DNA from 3 places in the Pseudocitrobacter sp. 73 genome. Region 2 is predicted to be linked to each of the others. Evidence: predicted binding sites of a transcription regulator. Region 2 holds the regulator's gene; each other region holds the start of a gene.
The links. Region 2 encodes PurR, which represses purine synthesis genes. Its sites were predicted from a motif close to CANGCAAACGTTTGCNTG; they were not measured.

Region 1 (9,921 bases), on a different contig from region 2:
CAACAGGCTCGACAACAACCGGTTCTTCAACAGCCGGAGTTTCCACGACAGGTTCTTCAGCGGAGGGTTCCTCAACTACCGGCTCAGCAACTGCAACCTCTTCAATAATCGGTTCGGCCTCCTGAACAGGCTCAATCACCTCTTCAACGATAACCTCTTCCGGCTGAACTTCCGGCTCAGCAATGTCTTGCGCAATCTCTTCCGGCAGCGGCAGCTCTTCATGCTCAATCACCGCTTCTGGCGCGACTTCAGGCTCAACCGTTTCAACGGGCTGCGGCTTTTCGCGTTCCACAACCTCTTCGGTAACCTCAACCACCTCGGCGGCGAACGCTTCGCTCTCCTGCTGAGTGTGCTCAACAGGCGCGTCAACAATCGCTGCATCGTCCTGCGCAGGCTGCGCGTCTACCGCCGCCTGTTCTTCGATTTTTTGTTCAGATTCAACGTCCTGCTGCTGTTCTTTTTGCCCAAAGCCCAGCCAGGAAAAAAAGCCACGTTTCTTCTCTTTTGCCATTTGCGACTTAACTCCTCGCGGTTTATTTATGGCGCTGTTTCGCCATAACAGGGGCGAAAGCTAAAATAATGATGAAATTAGTCGGTTAGTCTACCACTTAACGCGGCGCGCATCACCGCCTGCGGATTAAGGTTTCGCCGAAGTAAGCAGATCGTTAGAATAGCAGGCCAAAAGAGCGACCTGAGCAATAAAATGAAGAAACCAACCTCTGCGGGCAGCGGCCAGATCCGGATTATCGGCGGCCAGTGGCGTGGCCGAAAATTACCGGTTCCGGACAGCCCCGGCCTGCGTCCTACCACCGATCGCGTGCGTGAAACCCTGTTTAACTGGCTGGCGCCGTCAATGGTCGATGCCCAGTGTCTGGACTGCTTCGCCGGAAGCGGCGCGCTCGGGCTGGAAGCGCTCTCGCGCTATGCGGCGGGCGCAACACTGCTGGAGATGGACAAACAGGTCGCCCAGCAGTTGCAGAAAAATCTCGCCACGCTGAAGGCGAATCAGGGCAAAGTCGTGAATACGAATACGCTCTCATTCCTCAACCAGCCAGGCACGCCGCATGATATCGTTTTTGTCGATCCGCCGTTCCGTAAAGGGCTGCTCGCTGAAACGCTCGCCCTGCTGGAGAACAACGGCTGGCTGGCGGACGATGCGCTTATCTATGTTGAAAGCGAAGTGGAAAATGGCCTGCCAGCGGTGCCGGTAAGCTGGGAACTACACCGTGAAAAAGTCGCCGGTCAGGTCGCATACCGCCTGTACCATCGTGAAGCACAAGGAGAAAAGGATGCTGATTAATTTCGGTCGGTTACTGATGCTGTGCGTGTGGGCGTTTTTGCTGCTCAATCTTTTCCAGCCCTTCCCGCGTCCGCTGAATATTTTTGTTAACGTCGCGCTGGTGTTTATGGTGCTGATGCACGGTATGCAACTGGCGTTATTGCAGTCCACCATTCCGAAAGATGGCCCGCAGATGACCAAAGCAGAGAAGGTGCGAATCTTCCTGTTTGGCGTTTTTGAACTGCTGGTGTGGCAGAAAAAAATCACGCCGAAGAAAAAGTAATGTGCGTTTTTTTGCCGGATGGCGCTGCGCTTATCCGGCCTACAAATGAGTGCAAACCGTAGGTCGGGTAAGCGTAGCGCCACCCGACATCACTGCCCCAAACTCTCTGCCTCAAACGTCACAAACCGCGAACCTTTATAACTCAGCACCCCTTTATCGCCCACCGTCAGCGCATGATACTGCGCACCGTCGAGGCGAAAATGCATCTCCAGCCCGCCCTGCTCAGGCTTAAAGCTCACGTCGTAGCGCATTGAACTGCCCGCCGGGATTTCCGTTTGCTGGCGCGAGCGGCGATCGTTAAGCACTTTTTCCCGCTTGTTACTGACCGTGACGCGCTTTTGCATCAGCGGTGCAGCCTCGTTTTCCTGCTTTTCCCGCCGCTGCTGCACATAGCGAAACGATGCGGCAATCACGATAATTGCGACCACGACGACAAAAAATAACGGCATCTTACTCATCATCACATCTCATAGGAATTTACGGAATTCGGGCGATACGGCATGGAAGGCGATTGTCATTAGGCGCTCATGAACACTACACTGAAGACCAAGACTACGCGTGTAATACCTAATTAATGATAACAGGGACTTAATATGCTTTGGTCGTTTATTGCTGTCTGCTTATCCGCATGGCTTTATGTCGATGCATCCTACCGTGGCCCGGTCTGGCAGCGCTGGGTATTTAAACCGGTTACGCTCATTCTTCTTCTGTTCCTCGCCTGGCAAGCGCCGATGTTTGAGACGATTGGCTATCTGGTGGTTGCAGGTCTATGTGCCTCTCTGGTTGGCGATGCGCTAACGCTACTGCCGCGCCAGCGCCTGCTTTATGCCATTGGCGCATTCTTCCTGTCGCATCTGCTGTACACCATTTGGTTTGCCAGCCAAATGACGCTCAGCATTTTCTGGCCACTGCCGCTGGTGCTGTTAGTGATTGGCGCACTGCTGCTGGCGGTTATCTGGAGCAAACTGGAAGAGCTGCGTATCCCGGTCGCCACCTTTATCGCCATGACGCTGGTCATGGTCTGGCTGGCGGGTGAACTGTGGTTCCTGCGTCCTACCAGCCCGGCGCTTTCGGGCTTCGTGGGCGCTGCACTACTGTTGCTGGGGAATATCGTCTGGCTGGTCAGCCACTATCGCTATCGCTTCCGCGCCGATAACGCCATTTCGTCGGCCTGCTACTTCGCCGGACACTTTTTGATCGTCCGCGCACTCTATCTGTAAAATGGTTCTTGACTCTGGAGTCGACTCCAGAGTGTATGCTGCGTTTAATGAAACAACGATCATTAACCGGAGGATACCATGTCGACTCCAGAGACGAAGCCCGCTAAAGCGCCGCAGTTTTCCTCGCTGAAGTTTACCCCTGCACCTGCCAAAACGGACGACTGCTGCTGCGACGGCGAATGCGCGTCAACCGCTGCCGACAACCTGCCGGATGCCCGCTACAGCTGGCTTGTCGATGGCATGGACTGCGCCGCCTGCGCCCGCAAAGTCGAAACGGCGGTAAGTCAGATCCCCGGCGTTAAACAGGTCAAAGTGCTGTTCGCCACCGAAAAGCTGCTGGTCGATGCCGATAATGACATTCGCGACCAGGTCGAACGCGCGGTCACCGCCGCCGGGTACACGCTGCGCGGCGAAAACGCACCGAAAACGGAACAAGCCCCTTCCCGTATGCGTGAAAATCTCCCCCTCATTCTGCTGACGCTGCTGATGGTGATCAGCTGGGGGCTGGAGCATTTCAATCACCCTCTCGGGAATGCCGCGTTTATTGCGACGACGCTGGTCGGCCTCTATCCGGCGGCGCGTCAGGCGTTACGCCTGATCAAAAGCGGTAGCTGGTTTGCTATCGAAACGCTGATGAGCGTTGCGGCCATCGGCGCGCTGTTTATTGGCGCAACGGCGGAAGCGGCGATGGTGTTGTTGCTGTTTTTGATCGGCGAACGACTCGAAGGCTGGGCGGCGACCCGCGCGCGTCAGGGCGTGAGCGCGCTGATGGCGCTGAAACCCGACACCGCTGTGCGCGTGCGTGGCGACCAGCGTGAAACCGTCGCGCAGCAGGATTTACGCCCTGGCGATGTGATTGAAGTAGCAGCGGGCGGACGCTTACCTGCCGACGGCACGCTGCTTTCTGCCTTTGCCAGCTTTGATGAAAGTGCCTTAACCGGTGAATCTATTCCGGTGGAACACAGTGCGGGCGAGCGCGTCAGCGCCGGAGCCACCAGCGTTGATCGCCTGGTGCAGATCACCGTCACTTCACAGCCTGGCGACAGTGCTATCGACCGCATTCTGCGTTTAATTGAAGAAGCGGAAGAGCGCCGCGCGCCGATTGAGCGCTTTATTGACCGCTTCAGCCGCATCTACACCCCGGCGATTATGGTCGTGGCGCTGCTGGTTGCGCTGGTCCCGCCGCTGGCGTTTTCTGCGCCCTGGCTGGAGTGGATTTATAAAGGCCTGACGCTACTGTTGATTGGCTGCCCGTGCGCGCTGGTTATCTCCACTCCGGCGGCGATTACTTCTGGCCTGGCAACCGCCGCACGCTACGGCGCGTTGATCAAAGGCGGCGCGGCGCTGGAACAACTGGGGCGCGTGCAGCAGGTGGCATTCGATAAAACCGGCACCCTGACCGTCGGCAAACCGCAGGTGACATCCGTTGTCGCTACCGCAGAACTCAATGAAAACAGTTTGCTGGCGCTGGCCGCCGCCGTGGAGCAAGGCTCAACGCACCCGCTGGCGCAGGCGATTGTTCGCGAGGCACAGCAGCGCCAGCTAACGCTACACGCAGCCAACAACCAGCGCACGCTGGCCGGTTCCGGTATCGAAGCCGACGTGAACGGGCAACGCATTCTGATTTGCGCGGCGGGTAAATTCCCGGCTGATGCCTATCAAGTGCAGATTGAAGAACTGGAAAAAGCCGGTAACACGGTAGTTCTGGTGACACGTGAAGAGACGCTGCTGGGCGTACTGGCACTGCGCGATACGCTGCGTGACGACGCGCGCGAAGCTATCGACACCCTGCATACGCTGGGCATTCAGGGCATTATTCTGACCGGCGATAACCCGCGTGCGGCAGCGGCCATTGCGGGCGAACTGGGGCTCGATTTCCGCGCCGGGCTACTGCCGGCGGATAAAGTCACCGAAGTCACGGTGCTGAATGCGAAAGCGCCGCTGGCGATGGTCGGCGACGGCATTAACGACGCGCCCGCCATGAAGGCCTCCACCATTGGCATTGCGATGGGCAGCGGCAGCGACGTGGCGCTGGAAACCGCCGATGCTGCGTTGACGCACAACCGCTTAACCGGGCTGGCGCAAATGCTGCGCCTGGCGCGGGCCACGCACGCTAACGTGCGGCAGAACATCGCCATTGCGCTGGGGTTGAAAGGCATCTTCCTCGTCACCACCCTGCTTGGCATTACCGGGTTGTGGCTGGCAGTGTTGGCAGATACCGGGGCAACGGTACTGGTCACGCTGAACGCACTGCGATTGTTGCGGATGAAGCTTCGGTGATGGGTTTGCCGGATGGCGGCTGCGCCTTATCCGGCCTACGAGAACATGCGAGCGTCAATGAATACGGTGGCGGAGTTTGCCGGATGCGGCTGCGCCTTATCCGGCCTACGGTAAGATTGCGGCGTGCCAATACATTTGTAGGCCGGATAAGCGAAGCGCCATCCGGCAACAACGCGCATCAAACTCACATCCCCAATACTCTCGGCAACCATAGCGATATCGCCGGAACGTAGGTGACCAGCGCCAGCACCATCAACAGCATGCCGTAAAACGGCAGCATCGCTTTCACCACACTTTCGATCTTCTGCTTACTCACTGCGCTTGCGACAAACAGCACCGAGCCCACCGGCGGGGTAATCAGACCAATCCCCAGATTCACCATCATGATCATGCCAAAATGCACCGGGTCGATGCCTAACGCATTGGTCACCGGCAACAGCACCGGCGTCAGGATCAGGATAATCGGTGCCATGTCCATCAGCGTACCAATCAGCAGCAGCATGATGTTGAGATACATCAGGATGACGTATTTGTTATCTGACAGCGACGTGAAGAACCCGGTAATGCGCACCGGAAGCTGCATATAGGTCATCACCGCACCAAATGCGGCGGCAAAACCAATCAAAATCATTACGATACTGACCGTTTTCACCGTCCGGCACATCAGCTTCGGTAGCTCGTTCCATTTGTAATCACGGTAGATAAACATGGTCACGAAGAATGCCCACAGGCAGGCTACCGCCGCCGATTCCGTGGCGGTGAAAATGCCCGAGAGAATGCCGCCGAGAATAATGACCACCGTCATCAGCCCCCACAGCGCATCGACAAAAATCTTCAGCGCCTGCCTGAGCGGAATGCGTTCGCCTTTTGGATAACCACGCTTGTGGGCAAAACCGAGGCACAGAATCATCAGGCACAATCCCAGTAGCAGCCCCGGCAGCACGCCCGCAATAAACAACGACGCGATAGAGACCGTACCGCCCGCCGCCAGCGAGTAAATCACCGAGTTATGGCTGGGTGGAATCAGAATCGCCTGCACCGAACCGCTTGCCGTCACCGCCGCCGCGTATTCGCGTGGATAGCCCTTTTTCTCCATCTCCGGGATCATCACGCTGCCAATAGACGCCGTATCCGCCACCGATGAACCAGAAATCGCACCGAAAAAGGTCGAGGCGACAATGTTCACCAGCGATAGCCCGCCGCGAATAAAGCCCACGAACAGATAGGCGAAATTGACCAACCGCCGGGCGATACCCCCCTCAGCCATAATCGCTCCCGCCAGAATAAAGAACGGGATCGCCAGCAGGGTAAACTTGTTCACCCCGCTGGTTATCTGGATCATCAACGCCTCCAGCGGCAGGTCAATCCACAGCGCGCCGGCAACGGCGCTTAAGCCCACCGCGAACGCGACGGGCATCCCCACGGCCAACAAAATGGCGAGGGTGAAAAGCAAAATAAACGCATCCATCTTTCACCTCTTAACCGTGGTTACCGATGAGCACCACCGGGCGGTGTTCCTGCGAACCGAACAGCAGACGCTCAATCACAAACAGAATCAGCACCGCAGAACCTACAGGCAGCGGCAGATAGCTCTCGCCGGAAGTCATTACCGGGAATTCCGCAACGGGCTGCTCCCACAACTCGACACAGAGCCAAAGGCTGTACCAGAACATGATGGCGGTCACGACCAGCATCAATAAGTCCACCAGCCGCGCCGCCGCTTTCTGCAGCGTAGCGGGCAGTCGGTCGGTGAGCATGTTGACCGCGATATGCGACCCGGCGCGATAACCCACCGCCGCGCCGATAAAGGTGAACGTCACCATGCAGATAATGGCTATCGGCTCCGGCCAGGATTCGCCCCGGTTGAGCACATAACGAGAGAAAATCCCCACCGGAATGACAACCGTCATCAGCAGCAGTGAAAGTCCGGCAACCCACATCGCCAGCATATAGAGCCGATCCATCGCTCGCGAAAAACGCTCTGACATAGGGCCTCCGCTACTGGACATCAGCAATGGCTTTCATCAGGTCCTGATGCTTTTCGCCGTACGCTTTACGCACCGGTTCCGTGGCCTGAACAAAGAAGGTTTTGTCGATTTCGTGGAACTGCACGCCGCCCGCTTTCATCTTCGCCAGCGCCTGCTCGTTGTACGCTTTCCACAGCGCGCGCTGCTCCATCTGAGCTTCATGGGCCAGGGTGATGATTTTTTGCTGATCCTCCGGGCTCAGTTTGTCCCACTTCACTTTCGAGTAGAGCAGCATTTCCGGGGTGATAAAGTGGCCGCTCAGGGTGTAGTTTTTAGCGACAGGCAGGTAGTTATGGGCGATAAACGTTGGTGGATTATTCTCCGCACCGTCAATCACGCCCGTTTGCAGGCCGCTGTATACCTCACTCACACCCATCGCCACCGAGTTCGCGCCCATATCTTTGAGTGTCGCCAGCGCCACCGGGCTGCCCTGCACACGGATCTTCATGCCCTTGAGATCGTCCGCTTTGAGCACCGGTTCTTTGGTGATGAGATTACGCGTGCCGGAGTCCATCCAGCCGAGGAAAACCAGTCGCGATTTCGGATTGTTGGTGAGCTTGTCGCCAATCTGCTTGCCGATGTCGCCGTCTATCACTTTATGCATATGATCTTCATCGCGAAAAACGTAGGGCAGCGTGAAGACTTCGATATCGGGCAAAATCGCCGCGACCGGGGCCATCGATACGCGGATCATGTCGATTGCCCCCATCTGCGCCTGCTCAATCATCTGCTTTTCATCGCCCAGCACGCCGCCGGGAAAGACTTTAATCTCCAGCTTGTCACCGGTTTGTTGTTTGAGTTTCTCCCCCATATGCTGCACGGCCACCACGTTCGGGTAGCCTTCGGGGTGAACATCTGCAGCTTTTATCACCTGCGCCGAGGCGTAAGAGGTAAACAGGAGAGTGGCGGTTGAAAGGCACAAAGCGGCCACGAATGGCTTAACAGTCATCTTCATCGGTCAGCTCCAGCGGTATTTTGCGGTAAGAGATAAAACGTTGTTTTAGTTTTCCGCTTAAAAGCTAGACGGGAAGTGCGAGGTGGGCGGTGAGATAACTCACAAAAGAAACAATTCCGAAACGCGATTTTAACGATGTGATAACGATATTTCAGGGCAGATCACAGAATCTGCCCTGACAAAAACTAATGGCTTTTACGCAGCAGGTAGCGATATGGCAGAGCGTCGGTCTCTTTAGCAATCAGTTCATGTTCCATGAACGTGCAGAAACCGGGAATATCGCGGGTGGTTGCCGGGTCGTCGGCAATAATCAGCAGCGTTTCGCCCACGGGCATCGTGCGCACAGTTTTGCGCACCATCATTACCGGCTCCGGGCAACGAAGGCCAAGGGCATCTAAAGTGTGGTTTGGGCTGGCGAACAGATCGGTCATTGTGGTCTCACCGTAGAAAAATCGGCCTTAGTTTACGCCGTGATTTCTGTGACGCAAGTCAGGTTAACGATTGCGTGAAAAACAACCATTGCAATGCCGTGCGGAAGCAGTATCATTCGCTCCCTTATCGCGCAGGTAACGATAAGAATACGAACAGTTTTATTGGGTTCCCTCACCCCAATCTATAAAAAGGTACAATATGACTCCCTTTACATCCGTACAGCGCAAGCACGCGCTGGTTTGGCTATCGCTATTCCATTTGCTGGTTATTATTTCCAGTAACTATCTGGTGCAGTTGCCCGTTTCTGTTTTTGGCTTCCACACCACCTGGGGCGCGTTCAGCTTTCCGTTTATTTTCCTCGCGACTGACCTCACCGTGCGCATCTTCGGCGCGCCGCTGGCTCGACGCATTGTCTTCGCGGTGATGATCCCCGCGCTGATGGTCTCCTATGCTGTTTCATCACTTTTCTATATGGGTGAATGGCAGGGCTTTGGCGCGCTGGCGAACTTCAACCTGTTTGTCGCCCGTATCGCCGCCGCCAGCTTTATGGCCTACGCGCTGGGGCAGATCCTCGACGTTCACGTCTTTAACCGCCTGCGCCAAAGCCGTCACTGGTGGCTTGCGCCGACGGCCTCGACGCTGTTTGGCAACATCAGCGACACGCTGGCCTTCTTCTTCATCGCCTTCTGGCGCAGCACCGACCCGTTTATGGCACAGCACTGGGTGGAAATCGCCCTGGTCGATTACTGCTTTAAAGTGCTGATCAGCATCATCTTCTTCCTGCCGATGTACGGCTTACTGCTGAATATGCTGATGAAACGGCTGGCAGACAAATCTGATTTGTCAGCAATGCAGCCAGGTTAAAGGTTCGTTTTCCGAGTTGTGATAAGATGGGTGAATGAGCCGTTAATGGCCGTTTATCGAAAGGAAGAAGTCAATGCGCAAATTGGTGAAATACGTTGGTATTGGCCTGCTGGTTGTTGGGCTGGCAGCCTGTGACAACAGCGATACCAAAGCTCCGGCACAGGGTGCGGCGGCAGAGAGCAACGCCTCCGGGCAGCCGATTAATCTGCTGGATGGCAAGCTGAGCTTCTCATTACCCGCAGACATGACCGACCAGAGCGGAAAAATGGGCACCCAGAGCAACAATATGCACGTCTACTCCGATGCGACCGGGCAGAAAGCCGTGATCGTTATCGTGGGCGACAACACCGATGAAGACCTCGGCGTAATGGCGAAACGTCTGGAAGAACAGCAGCGTAGCCGCGACCCGCAGTTGCAGGTCGTGACCAATAAATCCATTGAGGTGAAAGGCCACACGCTGCAACAGCTGGACAGCATCATCTCTGCTAAAGGCCAGACCGCGTACTCTTCCGTTATCCTCGGCAAAATTGATGGCAAGCTGCTGACGATGCAGGTTACCCTGCCGGCAGATAATCAGCAGC
Region 2 (9,921 bases):
CGATCGCCTGCTGGCTTACTATCAGCAGGCCGTTAACCAGTTTTGCCAGCAGGGAAAAATTAGCGGTTGTTTAACCGTGAAGCTCTCTGCGGAAGTGTGCGACCTGTCGGAAGACATGCGCACAGAAATGAATAAGGGCGCCAGCCAGATCATCAACCTGCTGGCGCAGGCGCTGGAACAAGGCCGTCGTCACGGATGTTTACGCTTTGACGGTGAAGCGCATACCCAGGCAGAAGTGCTCTATTCACTTTGGCTGGGTGCAAACCTTCAGGCCAAGATTTCAAAGAGCTCAACGCCGCTTGAAAGCGCGCTGGCTCACGCCAAAACGATGATTGCAGCGCCCACACAATAAGGGCGTTTTATTTTACCGAATCACTAGACGACCGGTCTACTCAGGAGTCACCATGTCGCAAGAAAAACTGTTTACCCCACTGAAAGTGGGTGCTGTAACCGCCCCTAACCGTGTCTTTATGGCCCCGCTCACCCGCTTACGCAGCATTGAGCCAGGCGATATCCCAACACCGCTGATGGCTGAGTATTACCGTCAACGCGCCAGTTCAGGGCTGATTATTTCTGAAGCGACGCAAATCTCCGCCCAGGCAAAAGGCTATGCTGGCGCGCCGGGTCTCTACAGCAAAGAGCAAATTGCTGCGTGGCAAAAAATCACCGCAGGGGTTCACGCTGAAGGCGGTCGCATTGCCGTACAATTCTGGCACACTGGGCGTATTTCCCACTCCAGCCTGCAACCTGGCGGCCAGGCTCCGGTTGCGCCGTCTGCGTTGAGCGCCGGTACACGTACTTCCCTGCGTGACGAAAAGGGTCATGCTATTCGCGTTGATACTTCTATGCCGCGTGCGCTGGAAACCGAAGAGATCCCGGGGATTGTGAATGATTTCCGTCAGGCGGTCGCCAATGCCCGTGAAGCCGGTTTCGACCTGGTTGAACTGCACTCTGCACACGGATATCTGCTGCATCAGTTCCTTTCGCCTTCTTCTAACCACCGTACCGATCAATACGGCGGCAGCGTCGAAAACCGTGCGCGTTTGGTGCTGGAAGTGGTTGACGCCGCAATCGAAGAATGGGGTGCCGATCGCATTGGTATCCGCGTATCGCCGATTGGTTCCTTCCAGAACGTGGATAATGGCCCGAACGAAGAAGCCGACGCACTGTACCTGATTGAAGAACTGGGCAAACGCGGAATTGCGTACCTGCACATGTCTGAACCAGACTGGGCCGGCGGCGAACCGTACAGCGAAACGTTCCGTGAAAAAGTACGCGCCCGTTTCCAGGGTGTGATTATCGGTGCCGGGGCCTACACGCCGGAAAAAGCCGAAGATCTGATTCAAAAAGGATTAATTGACGCGGTGGCCTTTGGTCGCGCATATATCGCCAACCCGGACCTGGTGGCTCGCCTGCAACGCAAAGCGGAACTCAACCCGCAGCGTCCCGAAAGTTTCTACGGCGGCGACGCCGAAGGTTACACCGATTACCCTACACTGTAATCGCACATTGATAGCGGCAGGGATCCGCCGCTATACTAAAATAATGTTTTATTTTAAATAACGATTATCCAGTGAGAGGAAATTATGCGCTTATTGCACACCATGCTTCGTGTTGGCGACCTGCAACGTTCCATCGAGTTTTACACCAAAGTACTGGGTATGAAACTGCTGCGTACCAGTGAAAACACCGAATACAAATACTCACTCGCCTTCGTCGGCTACGGTGACGAAAAAGACGAAGCCGTGATTGAGTTGACCTATAACTGGGGCGTCGATAAATACGACCTCGGCAATGCTTATGGTCATATCGCCCTGAGCGTCGACAACGCCGCGGAAGCCTGTGAGCGTATTCGCCACAACGGCGGCAACGTTACCCGTGAAGCCGGCCCGGTAAAAGGCGGCACCACGGTTATCGCCTTCGTTGAAGATCCGGACGGTTATAAAATCGAACTGATTGAAGAAAAAGACGCCGGCAAAGGCCTTGGCAACTGATTCCCCACGGGCGCTACGGCGCCCGTTCTTTTATCCGCTTTTACTGCATCCCCTGGCAAAATTTGCCATAATGCGCGCTACTTTTTTCAGGTTAAGAGATTCTAATGTCCGACAATGCGCAACTGAATGGTCTGTGCGACCGTTTTCGTGGTTTTTATCCCGTGGTGATTGATGTTGAAACCGCCGGATTCAACGCCAAAACTGATGCTCTGCTCGAAATCGCAGCGATCACGTTGAAAATGGATGAAGATGGCTGGTTGATGCCGGACACCACTGCACATTTCCATGTTGAGCCGTTTGAGGGTGCGAATCTGCAACCGGAAGCACTGGCGTTTAACGGTATTGATCCGACTGACCCTGAACGTGGCGCCGTAAGCGAACATGACGCGCTGCATGCCATATTCAAAATGGTGCGCAAAGGGCTGAAAGACGCGGGCTGCAACCGTGCCATTATGGTCGCGCATAACGCCACCTTCGATCACAGCTTCATGATGGCCGCCGCCGAGCGCGCGAATCTGAAACGCAATCCGTTCCACCCTTTCGTGACTTTCGATACCGCTGCGCTGAGCGGGCTGGCGCTGGGGCAAACCGTTCTGTCGAAAGCCTGTATTGCGGCTGGAATGGTCTTTGATGGCGAGCAGGCGCACTCCGCGCTGTACGATACGGAACAGACGGCGCAGCTCTTTTGCGAAATCGTCAACCGCTGGAAACGTCTGGGCGGCTGGCCGCTACCCCTTACTTCGGAATAAATCACATAAAAAAAGCGACCGTTTCAGGTCGCTTTTTTTTGCCGGAAGGCGGTTAACACGGTAACCGCCTGCGAATCACTCCGCTTTCGGCTCTTCTTCTTTATATTTTGCCGCCGTTTCTTTAATCAACTGCTGCAATTCACCGCGCTGGTACATCTCGATGATGATGTCGCAGCCGCCAACCAGCTCGCCATCAACCCACAGCTGCGGGAAGGTCGGCCAGTTCGCGTATTTCGGCAGTTCAGCGCGAATTTCCGGGTTTTGCAGAATATCTACGTATGCAAAACGTTCGCCACAGGCAGAGAGCGCCTGGACAGCTTGTGCGGAAAAACCGCAGCTTGGCAGTTTCGGGGAACCCTTCATGTACAGCAGGATGGGGTTCTCAGCGATCTGACGTTGGATTGTTTCAACAGTTGTGCTCATTGTCTTACTTCCTTAACTTCGAATACCACATGTAGTCTGACATTGTAGCGTTTCAGACCTCAGACGGAAAATAACATTTTATTCACTCTTTACTCTTTTACCCGCTGAGTGCAGAACATGCTTTCAAAATGTCACTTTAACAGCACACTGACAAAAAATCTGTGCATTTTTTAGCTGATTGTATTTCAATTGCCGTTTTTTTTTGCACTTGCTAACGAAACACTCTTTTAGATACAAAATCGCTATTAACATTATTGGTTTATATGGATTAGAATTGATGAGTTTTGTAAATCATACCCAGGCATGAATTTAATGCCTTCATTCTCAGAGGATTGCTCAGTGGCGCGAATAAAAAAAATGTCGATCACGCTCTGTGCTTTGCTGTTTTCATCATTGACATTCTCGCCGCTCTCGCACGCTTCCGGTCACACGAAAGCCACGGCGGCGCAAAAATCGCATTCCGCCAAGGGAAGCGAACGGAAGAAGAAAAATACCGTCAGCAAAAGCAGCAGCAAGAAGAAGTCCACCGCCTCAACCAGCAAAAAAACCACCACTAAGGCGACGGCAAGTAAAAAAACCGCCTCTACCGCCAGCAAATCATCCCGCACTGCGCGCACAGCCAGCACCACGAAGACGGCTTCTACCCGCCGTAGCAAAAGCAGCGCGATGAAAACCGCAGCGACAAACGTCACCACCAAATGCGTGGTCCGTAAAGGGCATAAGAAAACCTGTACCACCAGCACGGTAGAGAACAAACCGTTAACTATCGCCGAAGCGCATAAGGCGCGCGTGCAGAAAGCACAAAAAACGGCGATGAATAAATTGATGGACCAGATTGGCAAACCCTATCGCTGGGGCGGAACATCTCCGCGCACCGGTTTTGATTGCAGTGGTCTGGTTTATTACGCGTATAAAGATCTGGTGAAATTTCGTATTCCACGTACCGCTAACGAAATGTACCACCTGCGCGATGCCCGTGCGATTGACCGTGGCGAGCTGGAGAGCGGCGATTTAGTGTTCTTCCGCACGCGTGGCCGTGGCACCGCCGATCACGTTGGCGTCTATATCGGCGGCGGGAAGTTTATTCAGTCTCCGCGTACCGGTCGTGACATTCAAATTACCTCGCTCAGTGAAGACTACTGGGACCGCCACTACGTCGGCGCACGCCGCGTGATGACGCCGAAAACCATCCGCTAACCCCTGCCCTGCCACGCTACTGGCAGGGTAACCTTCTCTTTTATCACACCTTTTAATTTGCTACTCTAACCACACTCAGTACAGGGTTACTGAGGATATTAACTATAAAAAGGAGAGTAGCAATGTCGTTCGAATTACCTGCATTACCGTATGCCAAAGACGCTCTGGCACCGCACATTTCTGCCGAGACGCTCGAATATCATTATGGAAAACATCACCAGACTTACGTCACCAACCTGAACAATATGGTTAAAGGGACGGCGTTTGAAGGCAAATCGCTGGAAGAGATCATTCGCACCTCTGAAGGTGGCGTGTTTAACAACGCAGCGCAGGTCTGGAACCACACCTTCTACTGGCACTGCCTGGCACCGAACGCCGGTGGCGAACCGACCGGTGATGTGGCAGACGCCATCAACCGTTCTTTCGGTAGCTTTGCTGAGTTTAAAGCGCAGTTCAGCGATGCAGCCGCGAAGAACTTCGGTTCTGGCTGGACCTGGCTTGTGAAAAAAGCCGACGGCAGCCTGGCGATTGTCTCTACCTCTAACGCGGGTACGCCGTTGACGACCGATACCAAACCGCTGCTGACGGTAGATGTGTGGGAGCATGCTTACTACATTGATTACCGCAATGCGCGCGTGAGCTATCTGGAGCACTTCTGGGCGCTGGTAAACTGGAAGTTTGTTGCTGAGAATCTGGCGGCATAAAGAAATGACGCAGAAGGGTTTTCCCTTCTGCGTTTTTGTTACTGACTGACCACGGCCTCTTCACCCTGTGAACGGCTGCTAAAGAAGACGAGCATTAGCGCAACCCCTGCCACAATCGCCCCCATCACCGGCACAAAGCTATACCCCAGTCCACCTGAAATCACCGCCCCACCGGCTACGGCACCCAATGCATTACCAAGATTAAACGCGCCAATGTTTACCGACGAAGAGAGCCCCGGCGCTTCATGCGCAACACGCATCACGCGCATTTGCAACGGTGGCACTACCGCAAAGGTCGCCGCACCCCACACCACCATACTGAATGCCGCGCCGATTTCTGTACGCGCCAGGAACGGGATCGCCAGCATAATCAGCATCAACAGCAGCAGAAAACCTTTCAACGTGCCGCTGACCGAACGGTCGGCAAATTTACCGCCAAGATAGTTGCCGATTGAGAAGCCCACGCCAATCAGCACCAGCATTAATGTGATAAAGGCAGGTGTCGCATGCGTGATGGTGTGCAAAACCGGAGAAATATAGGTATAGAGCGTGAACATCGCCCCGGCGCCCAGTACAGTCGTGAGTAACGCAGACAGTACCTGTGGACGTACCAGCACCGACAGTTCACGTTTCACGTCCGGTTTCTCGCCCGCCCCGCCCTTCGGCAGCGACAACCACAGGCCGATAATGGCAATGACGCCAAGCCCAGCCGTCGCCAGGAACGACATGCGCCAGCCGATGGTCTCCCCAAGCCACGTAGCCGCCGGAACGCCGCCGATATTGGCGATGGTCAACCCCATAAACATGGTCGCTACCGCGCTGGCTTGCTTATGTTTTGGCACCACGCTTGCGGCAACAACAGATCCCAGACCAAAGAACGCGCCATGGTTGAGGCTGGTTATAATGCGCGACAGCATCAGTGTGGTGTAATCCGGGGCGATGGCAGAAAGGACATTACCCAGGGTAAAAATCGCCATCAGGAAAATTAAGGCGTTGCGGCGTGCGCGATGTGAGAGCAGCAGCGTCATCAGCGGCGCGCCAACCATGACACCTACGGCGTAGGCGCTGATCAACATACCTGCGGCAGGAATCGAGACATCAACCCCTTTGGCAATAACGGGTAATAGCCCCATCGGCGAAAATTCGGTGGTGCCGATCCCGAATGCGCCTACGGCTAACGCCAGTAAGGGATAATTCACTTTCATGCTTTGACTCCGATTTGCCGCTAACGCAGGGCGGCGTGACAACAGAATGCAAAAGCATGACATCAATCACAAAAAAACAGAAGTGAACAAATCAGCAAAATATTTTTGCTGAAATGATAACAATCGCAGAGAGGGAGAGCCGTCTCTCCCTTTAGGATGGGTTAATGCAGGACGGCGGTCAGCGCGGCAGCAACGATCAGCGCCAGCGTAATAACCGTAGTGGTAATTGACATCTTCAGTTCAGTACTCATCAATTTTTCTCCTTATTATCCCCACACCAAAAGTGAGCTATGTCATTTTTGCACACTTATTCGCAAAAATCTTCCCGGATTTCACGCAATAACCGATTTTGCGCTTCCACTTTTGTCAAAGATAAGACAAAATTCGACGCTTATTAAAAAGTGTATCGGCCATTGACCCCCTCCTGTCGTCCTGTGTCGTTTTCCCGGCGAACCGCAATTCATAACATTGCGCCAGGGTGAGTGAAGGCAAACGTTTTCGTATTGAATCGATCAGGGGCAGGCCCGGGTCTGGAGTGAGATGGAATGGCAACTATTAAAGATGTAGCGAAGCGCGCAAACGTTTCCACTACAACTGTATCACATGTGATTAACAAGACGCGTTTTGTCGCCGAAGAGACGCGTGAAGCGGTGTGGGCGGCAATCAAAGAATTGCACTACTCTCCCAGCGCCGTGGCCCGCAGCCTGAAGGTCAATCACACCAAATCCATTGGTTTGTTGGCGACCAGCAGTGAAGCTGCCTACTTTGCAGAAATTATTGAAGCTGTTGAGAAAAACTGCTTCCAGAAAGGCTATACCCTGATCCTCGGCAACGCGTGGAACAATCTTGAGAAACAGCGCGCATACCTCTCCATGATGGCGCAGAAACGCGTCGATGGTCTGCTGGTAATGTGTTCCGAATATCCGGAACCACTGCTGCAGATGCTGGAAGAGTACCGTCATATTCCGATGGTGGTTATGGACTGGGGTGAAGCGAAAGCCGACTTTACCGATTCGGTTATCGATAACGCCTTCGAAGGCGGCTATATGGCCGGCCGTTATCTGGTGGAGCGTGGGCATCGCGAAATTGGCGTTATCCCAGGCCCACTTGAGCGCAATACGGGTGCGGGTCGTCTGGCTGGCTTTATGAAAGCCATGGAAGAGATGATGATTAAGGTGCCGGAAAACTGGATTGTTCAGGGTGATTTTGAACCGGAATCCGGTTATCGTGCAATGCAGCAAATTCTGTCCCAGAATCCGCGCCCTACCGCTATCTTCTGCGGTGGCGATGTCATGGCAATGGGCGCATTATGCGCCGCAGACGAAATGGGGCTGCGCGTGCCGCAGGATATCTCGCTGATTGGTTACGACAACGTGCGCAACTCGCGTTTCTTTACGCCAGCACTGACCACCATCCACCAGCCGAAGGATTCCCTCGGGGAAACCGCCTTCAACATGCTGATGGACCGAATTGTCAGTAAACGCGAAGAGTCGCAGTCCATCGAGGTGCACCCACGCCTGATTGAACGCCGCTCCGTGGCCGACGGCCCGTTCCGCGACTATCGTCGTTAAGCCTCTTTGCGAACGCTCGCTGCGGGCGTTCGCAACCATTCACTGTTCAACGTTTCACTGTCCCCCAAATAGGCTAATAACCAGCTTAGCGCCGGTGAACTGTCGTTTTGCTGCCAGGTCAGACAACAGGCCGCATCGGGAAACGGGTTTTCCAGTTCCAGAGCAACCCATTCGCCTTTATCTACCTTCGGTCGCGCAAAATGCTCTGGCACCATGCCAACGCATAACCCTGCGGATAAGCAGGTTTCTGACGATTCCCAGTCAGGCACCACGACCCTTTTCTGATTATCCAGCAACCATGTGGTACGTTTAGGTAACGAACGTGACGTATCTTCACGCACCAGCGACGGCCAGTTGCGCAACACATCATCACTGAGTGGCCCTGTCATTTGCGCCAGTGGATGGGAACGGGCTACCACGCACTGCCAGCTCAGCATGCCCATATCCCGAAACGCATAGCGACCACCAACCGGTATCGCGCGCGTCGCGCCAATCGCTAACTCAACTCGCCCATCCGCCAGCGCATCCCACACGCCATTAAATACTTCCTGATACACCAGCAGCTCTACATCACTGAAGTGGCGATAAAAATCGACAATCATTTGTCGGGTGCGCTCTGGTTTTACGATATTGTCTACCGCAATCGCCAGCTGTCCTCGCCAGCCATTGGCTATCTGTTGACACTGCTGACGGGTGATCTGCATTTTTTTGATAACAGAGCGTCCCTCCTTCAAAAACCATGCCCCTGCCGGGGTTAATTCCACATCCCGATGACGGCGTTCGAAGAGCGGAACAGCCAGCCACTCCTCAAGTTGACGCACCGTATAGCTGATAGCAGAAGGCACACGATGCAGCTCATTTGCCGCGCCGCTAAAGCTTCCGTTACGCGCAACCGCATCCACAACTTCCAGTGAATATTCAGACCACATATTCTGCCTACAAAATTTTTGAAACCAAGACGCAAATATTAGCGTTTCACAAGCCAGATTTCACTCTCTACACTCTCAGCCTCCTCATCTGTACAAAAAAGGCGTTTTTATGCAACCTGGGAAAGGATTTTTAGTCTGGCTGGCCGGCCTGAGCGTATTGGGCTTTTTGGCCACCGATATGTATCTTCCGGCCTTTGCCGCGATTCAACGCGATCTGCAAACACCGGCGGCCGCCGTGAGCGCGAGCCTGAGTTTGTTCCTCGCCGGGTTCGCCGTGGCACAGCTGCTGTGGGGCCCACTCTCAGATCGCTATGGACGCAAGCCAGTTCTGCTGATTGGCCTGACGATTTTTGCCCTTGCTTGTCTGGGAATGTTGTGGGTACGTGATGCCACCACCCTGCTTATTCTGCGATTCGTGCAGGCTGTCGGCGTATGTGCCGCCGCGGTAACCTGGCAGGCGATGGTGACCGATTATTATCCGGCACAGCGAACTAACCGTATTTTCGCGACCATTATGCCGCTGGTCGGGCTTTCTCCTGCGCTGGCACCGCTGCTGGGAAGCTGGATCCTGCACCACTTCGAGTGGCAGGCTATCTTTGCAACGCTCTTTGCCATCACGCTGATTTTGATGATCCCCGCGTTGCGCCTGAAACCCGCTCACAAAAAGGTCGCGGTCAGTGGCGATAAGCTGACATTTATGAAGCTGTTACACAGTCGCGATTATCGCGGTAACGTCCTGGTGTATGCGGCCTGCTCGGCAAGCTTCTTCGCCTGGTTGACGGGCTCGCCGTTTATTCTGAATGCGATGGGATATAGCCCGACCGTGATTGGATTGAGCTATGTTCCACAAACCATTGCGTTTCTCGTCGGTGGTTATGGCTGTCGCGCGGCACTGCAAAAGTGGGATGGTGCAAAACTGCTGCCATGGCTGCTGTTGATTTACGCTGTCAGCGTATTTGCCACCTGGGGCGTCGGCCTCACCGCGCATGTCTCGCTCACCGCGCTGCTGATTCCATTCTGCGTGATGGCAATGGCTAACGGCGCGATTTACCCGATTGTGGTAGCACGCGCGCTGCGACCGTTCCCTCAGGCAACAGGCCGTGCGGCAGCATTACAGAATACGCTGCAATTAGGTCTTTGCTTCCTGGC
Region 3 (9,921 bases), on a different contig from region 2:
AGATGCACACGTTGCTTCAGGCGGCCGATTATCTGCATCGCGCCGTCAACTACACGGGCGATGACCATATGAAAACTGTTCGAACCAAGGTCTACCGCCGCAAATTCTTGCGGGCGAGGGGCTTTGCTTTTTATGGGCATAGGTTATTCAGGTTGTTCAAGGGATTTTATATAGTCGTAGATCGCCTGCTGGGCCCGCACCTTACGGCGGTTACCACGTGGAACATAGCGATTACTCAGCTCTTTATCGATGTAACGTGCTTTGACCGTGTCGCTGAACAGAATCTCGATAATATCGAGAATGCGCTGCTTCAGGCGCGGATCGAGCAGCGGCGTCGCCACTTCAATTCGGTAGTCAATGTTACGCGTCATCCAGTCGGCGGAAGAGAGATAAACCTGCTTGTCGCCGCCGTTTTCAAAAATATAGACCCGGTCATGTTCGAGGAAGCGGTCAACGATACTGATAACGCGAATATTATCGCTCAGCCCTTCCAGTTCCGGGATCAGCGAACACATGCCACGAATCAGCAGGTTAACCTGCACGCCCGAGCCTGATGCGGCATACAGTCTGTCGACCAGGCCTTTATCAACCAGATTGTTCAGTTTAAGCGTAATGCCTGCTTTCTGGCCGTTTTGCGCGTTGGCGATTTCCCGGTCAATCATCTCATAGAGCAGACGGCGGGAGTTTTGCGGTGACACCATCAGGTAATCGAAGGTGACCGGGCGATACGGGTTCTCAATAAAGTTGAACACCCGACGCACTTCATTGGTGATACGCGCATCGGCGGTCAGCAATGAATAGTCGGTATAAATGCGTGCGGTTTTCTCGTTAAAGTTCCCGGTACCGATATGGGCGTAACGCACCACATCCTCGCCTTCTTTACGCGAAATAAGGAACAGTTTGGCGTGAATTTTGAGTCCCGGTGCCGAGAAGATTACGTGAACCCCCGCTTCCGTCAGGCGCTTGGCCCAATGGATATTGGCCTCTTCATCAAAACGCGCCTGTAATTCCACCACTACCGTCACTTTCTTGCCGTTGTGCGCAGCGTGGATCATGGCGTCGATGATGCGGGAATCTTTGGCCACGCGGTAAATGTTGATTTTAATGGCCAGCACGCTCGGGTCGAATGACGCCTGACGCAGCAGTTCCAGCACGTGCTCAAACGTGTGATACGGATAATAGAGCAGCACATCGCGTTCGCGAATGGCATCAAAACCGTTGCGGAATTTGTCGAACCAGATATGGCGTAAACGCGGCATCGGTTTATTCACCAGATTGGCTTTGCCGACGTTCGGGAAGCCAATAAAGTCTTTAAAGTTGTGATAGCGCCCACCCGGAACGATGGAGTCGTAGCGGGAGATAGTGAGCTTTTTACGCAGCATTTCCACCATCGCGTCAGGCATATCGCGCTGATAGACAAAACGGACCGGCTCGGCGGTTAAACGTTGCTTCAGACTGGAAGACATCAGCTCCATCAGGCTCGATTCCATTTCGTGAACCAGATCGTATTCGGCATCACGAGTCATCTTCATCGAGTAGGCGTTCAGGGCATCGTAGTCAAAGAAGCCTTTGAAGATGTCATCCAGACAGTAACGCAGAATGTTATCCAGCAGGATCATTGGTTTGCGACGACGCGGCGTTTCCGGCGGCAGATTCACAAAACGGGGAACCTTATCAGACGGAATTTCCAGCAGCGCGTAGTTGGTGTCGTTGCCGCGAATAATCTCCACCGCCAGATAGGTGTAATCATCTTTCAGGAACTGCACCAGGTCCGTTTCCCGGTTCAGCAGAATCGGGGTAATGTGTTGACGCAACTGATGTTTAAAGTAATGACGCAGCCAGCTTTGCTGATTCACTGACAGCTGACGCTCGTTAATCAGGAAGATCTGATTACGCGCCATTTCCAGCAGCAGTTCGTTGTAGAGACCGTCAAATTCCTGATCGGCTTTCAGTACGCGGGATTGGATCTTGCCCAACAGATGACGAGAGTGGGCCGTGGTGCCCTGTTCTTCGCTGATGATAATGCGCCGCTTCAGTTCGGCGAAACGCACTTTGTAGAATTCATCCAGATTATTGGAGTAAATCCCCAGAAAACGCATGCGTTCAATCAGCGGATTGCTTTTATCCGCGGCTTCCTGGAGAACCCGCTCATTGAAGGATAACCAGCTTAGCTCTTTCTCGATATACAGTTTGTCCTGACCCATTACTACTTACACTCCGTTCCATCCACGCGTTATGGCCTGGCTATTATGGCGAGCATTCCAGTTGAATGTCCAACTGTGCCAGAAGAGTATGACACTTATTAAGCGGTGGCAGGGAAATTCATGCCCAAAATACTATTCGCCGGGCGGCTTTGGTGGGAGGATTGATTGTATTAAAATCACCGCAGCGGAAACTGCGGTGAATAAGATTACTCATCTTCAGACGCATAACCACTGACTGGCAGTTTTACGCCATCCAGCCAGGCGCTGTTATCACGCATGGCCAGCCGACCGTCAACAAACCAGCTCACCACCAGTGGGTAAATGGCATGTTCCTGAGCCTGCACGCGCGCGGTAATATCGCCTTCGTCGTCACCGTCAAACACGGGGACTTTCGCCTGTAAAATTACCGGCCCGCCGTCCAGTTCTTCGGTGACAAAGTGTACCGAGGTACCGTGTACAGCATCGCCGTTTTCCAGCACCTGTCGATGGGTATCGAGGCCGGGATATTTTGGCAGCAGGGAAGGGTGGATATTCAGCAAACGCCCCTGATAGTGGCTGACAAACTCGGCGCTCAGAATACGCATATAGCCTGCCAGCACCACGACATCGGGCGCATAAGCGTCGATTTCGTGCATCAGCTCGCGGTCAAACGCTTCACGGCTGGCGTACTGGCTGGCGGTTAACGCGTGCTGCGGGATACCGGCATCAAGGGCGCGCTGAAGGCCGTACGCGTCGGCCTTATTGCTGAATACCGCACGAATGGTGCCCTTTATTCTCTTCTGCGCACAGGCGTCGATAATGGCCTGTAAGTTGCTTCCGTTACCGGAAACGAGCACCACGATATTTTTCATTATTCGATGACCACACGCTGTTCGGAATCAGTGGCTTTGATATAGCCGATTTTCCACGCGTTTTCACCTTTTTCGTTCATCAGGGCGATGGCTTTATCCGCTTCATCGGCTGCCAGCGCAATCACCATACCCACGCCACAGTTAAAGGTGCGGTACATTTCATGGCGGCTGACATTGCCTGCGTCCTGCATCCAGTTAAAGATGGCCGGCCACTGCCAGGAGGACTCGTCAATCACCGCCTGGGTGTTGTCCGGCAGTACGCGTGGGATATTTTCCCAGAAACCGCCGCCGGTAAGGTGGGCGATGGCGTGAACGTCGACATTTTCGATCAGTTCAAGAATCGATTTCACGTAGATGCGGGTTGGCGCCAGCAGATGGTCGGCCAGAGACTTGCCTTCCAGCTGTGTGGTTTCCGGGTCGCAACCGCTGACTTCCACGATTTTACGCACCAGTGAATAGCCGTTTGAGTGCGGGCCGCTGGAGCCCAGCGCGATCAGCACGTCGCCGTCGGTGACTTTTGAGCCATCGATGATTTCTGATTTTTCTACCACCCCGACGCAGAAGCCTGCCACATCGTAATCTTCACCGTGGTACATGCCCGGCATTTCCGCCGTTTCGCCGCCCACCAGGGAGCAGCCAGACTGTAAACAGCCTTCCGCGATGCCGTTGATCACGCTGGCCGCGGTGTCGACGTCCAGTTTGCCGGTGGCGTAGTAGTCGAGGAAGAACAGGGGCTCAGCACCCTGAACCACAAGGTCGTTCACACACATGGCGACAAGGTCGATACCAATGGTGTCGTGACGTTTTAAATCCATTGCCAGACGCAGCTTGGTGCCAACGCCGTCAGTGCCAGAGACCAGCACCGGTTCACGATATTTTTGCGGCAGCGCGCACAATGCGCCGAATCCACCTAATCCACCCATCACTTCCGGGCGACGGGTTTTCTTCACCGTACCCTTGATTCGGTCAACCAGAGCGTTTCCTGCGTCAATATCAACACCGGCATCTTTATAGCTGAGAGAGGTTTTGTCGGTCACTGCTAAGTCTCCACGCGTTTGCGTTAGCAAGAAAAATCGGCGCAATTCTAACAGTCTAAGCAAACGTTTGCGAGCCCATTATGCATCCATTTTTCAGGGCGTGGATTTTTGCCGTTCGGCCTGAGAACGCGGTCAAGTTTGATACCGTTCACGAAAATGAAACCGGGTACATTTTTGTCCTTGCATCAGTTGCATTGAATGCACATGATGCCACTGAAACCGGTTTCTGTTTTGGCGAAAACGAGAAGTCAGCGTGTCGTTTTACCATTCTGGAGGGATGAGAACGATGAGCATTGCAGCATTTGATATTGGCGGCACCGCGCTAAAAATGGGCGTTGTGGACGCACAGGGCTCGATTGTAGAGAAAGGCAAAGCGACCATCCTCGACAGCGACGGCGACCAGATTTTGCAGGCTATGCTCGACTGGGTTGCTGCGCATCCTCAATGCACGGGCATTGCTATCAGTGCGCCGGGCTACGTTAATCCTCATACCGGGTTTATCGAAATGGGCGGCGCTATTCGTCGCTTCGATAATTTCCCCATGAAAGCGTGGCTGGAGGCGAAAACATCACGCCCCGTAACGGTTGAAAACGACGCCAACTGCGTGCTACTGGCGGAGCGCTGGCTAGGTAAAGCTAAGAAGATGAATGATTTTCTGGTGCTGACTATCGGCACCGGTATTGGCGGCGCGATTTTCTGCAATGGCAAACTGGTTCTCGGTAAGCGTTTTCGCGCCGGCGAGTTTGGTTACATGTTTACAGACAGACCGGGCTCGCGTCACGTAACGAATTACACCATGAATACAACCTGTACGCTGCGCGTGCTGCGTAAACGCTACGCGGACAGCCTCGGGCAACCGCTGGATGCCGTCACCGGCGAAGCGGTTTTTGATGCCTGTGAAGCAGGCGATCGCGCGGCGCTTCGTCTGGTCGATGACTTCCTGAATGGCATCGCTACCGGGCTCTATAACCTGGTCAATCTTTTCGATCCTGAAACCATTTTTATTGGCGGCGGCATTATCGAGCGCCCCGGATTCCTGGCGTTGCTGCGTGAGCATCTGCGCTGGTTCGGAATTGACGACTTCGTGTGTGCGGCAAGCCAGGGCAACGACGCCGGGCTGTTGGGCGCGGTTTACCATTTCAATCAACAGAACGCGACTGTTTAATGAGGGAAAGCTATGTCTGGATTTAAAGCGGGATTTCTGTGGGGCGGCGCGGTGGCTGCGCATCAGCTGGAAGGTGGCTGGCAGGAAGGCGGGAAGGGCATCAGCGTGGCTGATGTCATGACGGCGGGTGCGCACGGCGTGCCGCGTGAAATCACCGATGGCGTATTGCCCGGCCAAAATTACCCCAATCATGAAGCCATTGATTTCTATCATCGCTATAAAGACGATCTCAAACTGTTTGCCGAAATGGGCTACACGTGTTTTCGGACCTCTATCGCCTGGACGCGTATTTTTCCGAAAGGCGACGAACTGGAACCGAATGAAGCCGGATTGCAGTTCTATGACTCTCTGTTTGATGAGTGCCTGAAGCTCGGCATTGAGCCGGTGATCACCCTATCGCACTTCGAGATGCCGTATCATCTCGTCACCGAATATGGCGGCTGGCGTAACCGTAAACTCATCGACTTTTTCGTACGCTTTGCACAGGTCGTTTTCGCGCGCTATCAGCACAAAGTGAAGTACTGGATGACCTTTAACGAGATCAACAACCAGGCCAACTTCCATGAGGATTTTGCGCCGTTCACCAACTCCGGGCTGAAATATCAGCCGGGTGAAGATCGCGAGCCGGTGATGTATCAGGCGGCGCACTATGAGCTGGTGGCCAGCGCCCTGGCCGTAAAAGCGGGGCGTGAAATTAATCCTTCGCTGCAAATTGGCTGCATGATTGCCATGTGTCCTATCTATCCACTGACCTGCGCACCTGGCGACATGATGATGGCGATGAACGCCATGCATCGCCGCTACTGGTTCACCGATGTGCACGTACGCGGGAAATATCCACAACATTTGCTGAACTACTTCGAACGTCGCGGATTTGCACTGGATATCACCGAAGAAGACAAACAGGCGCTCACCCAGGGTTGTGTCGATTACATCGGTTTTAGTTATTACATGTCGTTTGCCACCAAAGCGACCGACGATAACCCGCAGCTTGATTACGATGAAACCACCAGCCTGGTTTCTAACCCGTACGTGCAAAAATCCGACTGGGGTTGGCAGATTGACCCGGTAGGACTGCGTTACTCGCTGAACTGGTTCTACGATCACTATCAGTTGCCGCTGTTTATCGTCGAAAATGGCTTTGGCGCAATCGACGTGCTGGAAAGCGATGGCACGGTGAACGACCAGTACCGTATCGATTATCTCGCGGCGCACATTAGCGAGATGAAAAAAGCGGTTGTGGAAGATGGCGTTGACCTGATGGGCTACACCCCATGGGGCTGTATTGACCTCGTTTCCGCAGGCACCGGCGAGATGAAAAAACGCTACGGTTTTATCTACGTTGATAAAGATAACGAAGGCAACGGCACGCTGGCGCGCAGCCGTAAAAAATCCTTCAACTGGTATAAAGAGGTGATCGCTTCTAACGGCGAGAAGCTGTAATTGCTTTTAAGCGGTCAACCCCGGTTGGCCGCTTTCCTTTGACAACGCGTGTCTGCGCCGATAATCGTTTCTCTCTTCACTGCAACCCCGCCTATGCTTGATCAGCATCAAGTAAAAAAATGTTGCTGGCGAAAAGAATGGCGGTATAATCCGTCGATTTTTTTTGTGGCTGCCCTATTCAAAGGAGAAAGAGAATGAAGATTGTGGAAGTGAAACACCCACTCGTCAAACACAAGCTAGGCCTGATGCGCGAGAACGATATCAGTACTAAACGCTTCCGTGAACTCGCCTCCGAAGTTGGCAGCTTACTGACCTATGAAGCTACCGCCGATCTGGAAACCGAAAAAGTGACTATCGAAGGCTGGAACGGCCCGGTAGAAATCGACCAGATTAAAGGCAAGAAAATTACCGTTGTGCCCATCCTGCGTGCGGGCCTCGGCATGATGGACGGCGTGCTGGAAAATGTTCCGAGCGCACGTATCAGCGTAGTGGGTATGTACCGCGACGAAGAGACGCTGGAGCCGGTACCGTACTTCCAGAAACTGGTTTCCAACATTGATGAGCGTATGGCGCTGATCGTTGACCCGATGCTGGCAACCGGCGGTTCCGTTATCGCTACCATCGACCTGCTGAAAAAAGCGGGCTGCAGCAGCATTAAAGTGCTGGTGCTGGTTGCGGCACCTGAAGGTATCGCCGCGCTGGAAAGCGCGCACCCGGATGTCGAGCTGTACACCGCATCCATTGACCACGGGTTAAACGAGCAAGGATACATTATTCCGGGCCTCGGCGACGCCGGTGACAAAATCTTTGGTACCAAATAAGAGAATAAATCATCAAGAGCCGACTCAAGAGTCGGCTTTTTTTTGAATAAAACTAAATGCAAATCTAATAACACTGAGGAAAACATTATGACGCGCCGTGCTATCGGAGTGAGTGAACGACCGCCGCTGTTACAGACGATCCCGCTTAGCTTGCAGCACTTGTTCGCCATGTTTGGCGCCACCGTTCTGGTGCCCGTCCTGTTTCACATCAACCCGGCAACCGTATTGCTGTTCAACGGCGTCGGTACCTTGCTCTACCTTTTTATCTGTAAAGGCAAAATTCCGGCGTATCTGGGGTCGAGCTTTGCGTTTATTTCACCGGTAATGCTCCTGCTGCCACTGGGGTACGAAATGGCGCTTGGCGGCTTTATTATGTGCGGCGTGCTGTTCTGTCTGGTGTCGTTTATCGTTAAAAAAGCCGGTAGCGGCTGGCTGGATGTGATGTTCCCTCCGGCGGCGATGGGCGCAATCGTTGCCGTCATCGGTCTTGAACTGGCCGGCGTGGCGGCGAATATGGCAGGCCTGCTTCCCGCTGAAGGGCAAACACCGGATAGCAAAACCATTATTATCTCCATGGTTACGCTTGCGGTTACCGTATTTGGTTCAGTTCTGTTCCGCGGCTTTCTTGCTATTATCCCCATTCTTATTGGTGTGCTGGTGGGCTATGCGCTCTCCTTCGTAATGGGCGTTGTCGATACCACGCCAATTGCGCAGGCGCACTGGTTCGCGCTGCCAACCTTCTACACCCCGCGCTTCGAGTGGTTCGCTATTCTGACAATTCTGCCTGCTGCACTGGTGGTGATTGCAGAGCACGTCGGCCACCTGGTGGTGACCGCGAATATCGTTAAAAAAGACCTGATTCGTGACCCGGGTCTGCATCGCTCTATGTTTGCTAACGGTCTGTCGACGGTTATCTCTGGCTTCTTTGGCTCCACGCCAAACACCACATACGGCGAAAACATTGGCGTAATGGCGATTACCCGCGTCTACAGTACCTGGGTTATCGGCGGCGCGGCGGTGATTGCGATTCTGCTCTCCTGCGTCGGTAAACTGGCTGCGGCCATCCAGATTATTCCGCTGCCGGTGATGGGGGGGGTATCTCTGCTACTGTACGGCGTGATTGGCGCATCCGGTATTCGCGTCCTGATTGAGTCGAAAGTTGACTACAGCAAAGCGCAAAACCTGATCCTGACCTCGGTGATTCTGATCATCGGCGTCAGCGGCGCGAAAGTGCACATTGGCGCTGCTGAGCTGAAAGGCATGGCCCTGGCGACCGTTGTGGGCGTCTGCCTGAGCCTGATCTTCAAACTGATTAGCGTGCTGCGCCCGGAAGAAGTGGTGCTGGATGCTGACGACAGCGACGTCTCCACCCGCTGATCCTCTGACCGGGCGGTGCGCCGCCCGGTTCTCTCATGGGATAATTCTGTGATAAACTCATCGCGTTTTTACGTAAGCTCATGAAGAGGTCCCTCTGAACGCACCGGCACAGCTCTCTTTGCCACTCTATCTTCCCGACGACGAAACGTTTGCGAGTTTCTGGCCGGGTGATAATCCTTCTCTCCTTGCAGCCGTGCAAAACGTCCTGCGTCAGGAACACAGCGGATACATCTATCTTTGGGCGCGGGAAGGGGCAGGGCGTAGCCATCTGCTGCACGCAGCCTGTGCTGAACTCTCGGCGCGCGGTGATGCCGTGGGCTATGTTCCGCTGGATAAACGCACCTGGTTTGTGCCGGAAGTGCTGGAAGGGATGGAACAGCTTGCGCTGGTGTGTATCGATAACATCGAGTGCGTCGCCGGAGATGAACTCTGGGAGATGGCGATTTTCAACCTGTATAACCGGATCCTCGAAACAGGGAATACCCGGCTGCTGATCACCGGCGATCGCCCGCCGCGCCAGCTTAATCTCGGCCTGCCGGATCTCGCTTCTCGCCTGGACTGGGGGCAAATTTATAAGCTTCAGCCCCTCTCTGATGAAGACAAACTGCAGGCATTACAGCTGCGCGCGCGTCTGCGCGGGTTTGAGCTGCCGGAAGATGTGTGCCGTTTCCTGCTTAAACGGCTGGACAGAGAGATGCGTACACTCTTTTTAACGCTCGACCAGTTGGATCACGCGTCGATTACTGCCCAGCGAAAACTCACGATTCCGTTTGTGAAAGAGATTCTGAAGCTGTAACGGTTAGTGCGTGCTGCTACCTAACAGTTCCGTATCCAGGACGCCAGTAATCTCTTTTACCAGTACCGGCTCCATTCCGTTTTTCAGCAATGCAAGCGCAATGCGCCGTGCTTCTTCACCTCGCCCCTCTTCAACTCCTCTGGTCCAGCCTTTCTGCTCAAGATATTCGGCAATAGTCATAAGCGTTCCCTCATGATGTGACGTGCGCTGAGAAAGCTCCTGAATCA

Region 1: a site for PurR is predicted at 8,535-8,552, ahead of tusA (sulfurtransferase TusA). Genes of this name have one in related genera too.
Region 3: a site for PurR is predicted at 4,149-4,166, ahead of purM (phosphoribosylformylglycinamidine cyclo-ligase). Genes of this name have one in related genera too.

Annotation. Positions count from the first base shown of each region.
Region 1 is NZ_VTZO01000016.1:54,615-64,535, reverse strand. Features, by position in the region: gene ftsY (signal recognition particle-docking protein FtsY) at 1-511, opposite strand, end outside; gene rsmD (16S rRNA (guanine(966)-N(2))-methyltransferase) at 704-1,300, shown strand; gene F0Q32_RS17610 (DUF1145 family protein) at 1,290-1,562, shown strand; gene F0Q32_RS17605 (DUF2500 domain-containing protein) at 1,652-2,020, opposite strand; gene F0Q32_RS17600 (lysoplasmalogenase) at 2,156-2,782, shown strand; gene zntA (Zn(II)/Cd(II)/Pb(II) translocating P-type ATPase ZntA) at 2,861-5,062, shown strand; gene F0Q32_RS26200 (hypothetical protein) at 5,098-5,241, opposite strand; gene F0Q32_RS17590 (TRAP transporter large permease) at 5,247-6,530, opposite strand; gene F0Q32_RS17585 (TRAP transporter small permease) at 6,541-7,050, opposite strand; gene F0Q32_RS17580 (TRAP transporter substrate-binding protein) at 7,061-8,044, opposite strand; gene tusA (sulfurtransferase TusA) at 8,230-8,475, opposite strand; gene F0Q32_RS17570 (7-cyano-7-deazaguanine/7-aminomethyl-7-deazaguanine transporter) at 8,675-9,340, shown strand; gene F0Q32_RS17565 (DcrB family lipoprotein) at 9,414-9,921, shown strand, end outside.
Region 2 is NZ_VTZO01000008.1:167,769-177,689, forward strand. Features, by position in the region: gene F0Q32_RS08030 (TetR/AcrR family transcriptional regulator) at 1-352, shown strand, start outside; gene F0Q32_RS08035 (alkene reductase) at 405-1,502, shown strand; gene gloA (lactoylglutathione lyase) at 1,587-1,994, shown strand; gene rnt (ribonuclease T) at 2,099-2,743, shown strand; gene F0Q32_RS08050 (Grx4 family monothiol glutaredoxin) at 2,819-3,166, opposite strand; gene F0Q32_RS08055 (C40 family peptidase) at 3,506-4,363, shown strand; gene sodB (superoxide dismutase [Fe]) at 4,486-5,067, shown strand; gene F0Q32_RS08065 (MFS transporter) at 5,106-6,272, opposite strand; gene F0Q32_RS08070 (YnhF family membrane protein) at 6,434-6,523, opposite strand; gene purR (HTH-type transcriptional repressor PurR) at 6,818-7,843, shown strand; gene punR (DNA-binding transcriptional activator PunR) at 7,840-8,772, opposite strand; gene punC (purine nucleoside transporter PunC) at 8,882-9,921, shown strand, end outside.
Region 3 is NZ_VTZO01000004.1:6,788-16,708, forward strand. Features, by position in the region: gene ppx (exopolyphosphatase) at 1-140, opposite strand, end outside; gene ppk1 (polyphosphate kinase 1) at 144-2,204, opposite strand; gene purN (phosphoribosylglycinamide formyltransferase) at 2,411-3,055, opposite strand; gene purM (phosphoribosylformylglycinamidine cyclo-ligase) at 3,055-4,092, opposite strand; gene bglK (beta-glucoside kinase BglK) at 4,379-5,257, shown strand; gene F0Q32_RS02665 (6-phospho-beta-glucosidase) at 5,270-6,700, shown strand; gene upp (uracil phosphoribosyltransferase) at 6,895-7,521, shown strand; gene uraA (uracil permease) at 7,609-8,898, shown strand; gene F0Q32_RS02680 (DnaA inactivator Hda) at 8,993-9,694, shown strand; gene F0Q32_RS02685 (Rpn family recombination-promoting nuclease/putative transposase) at 9,698-9,921, opposite strand, start outside.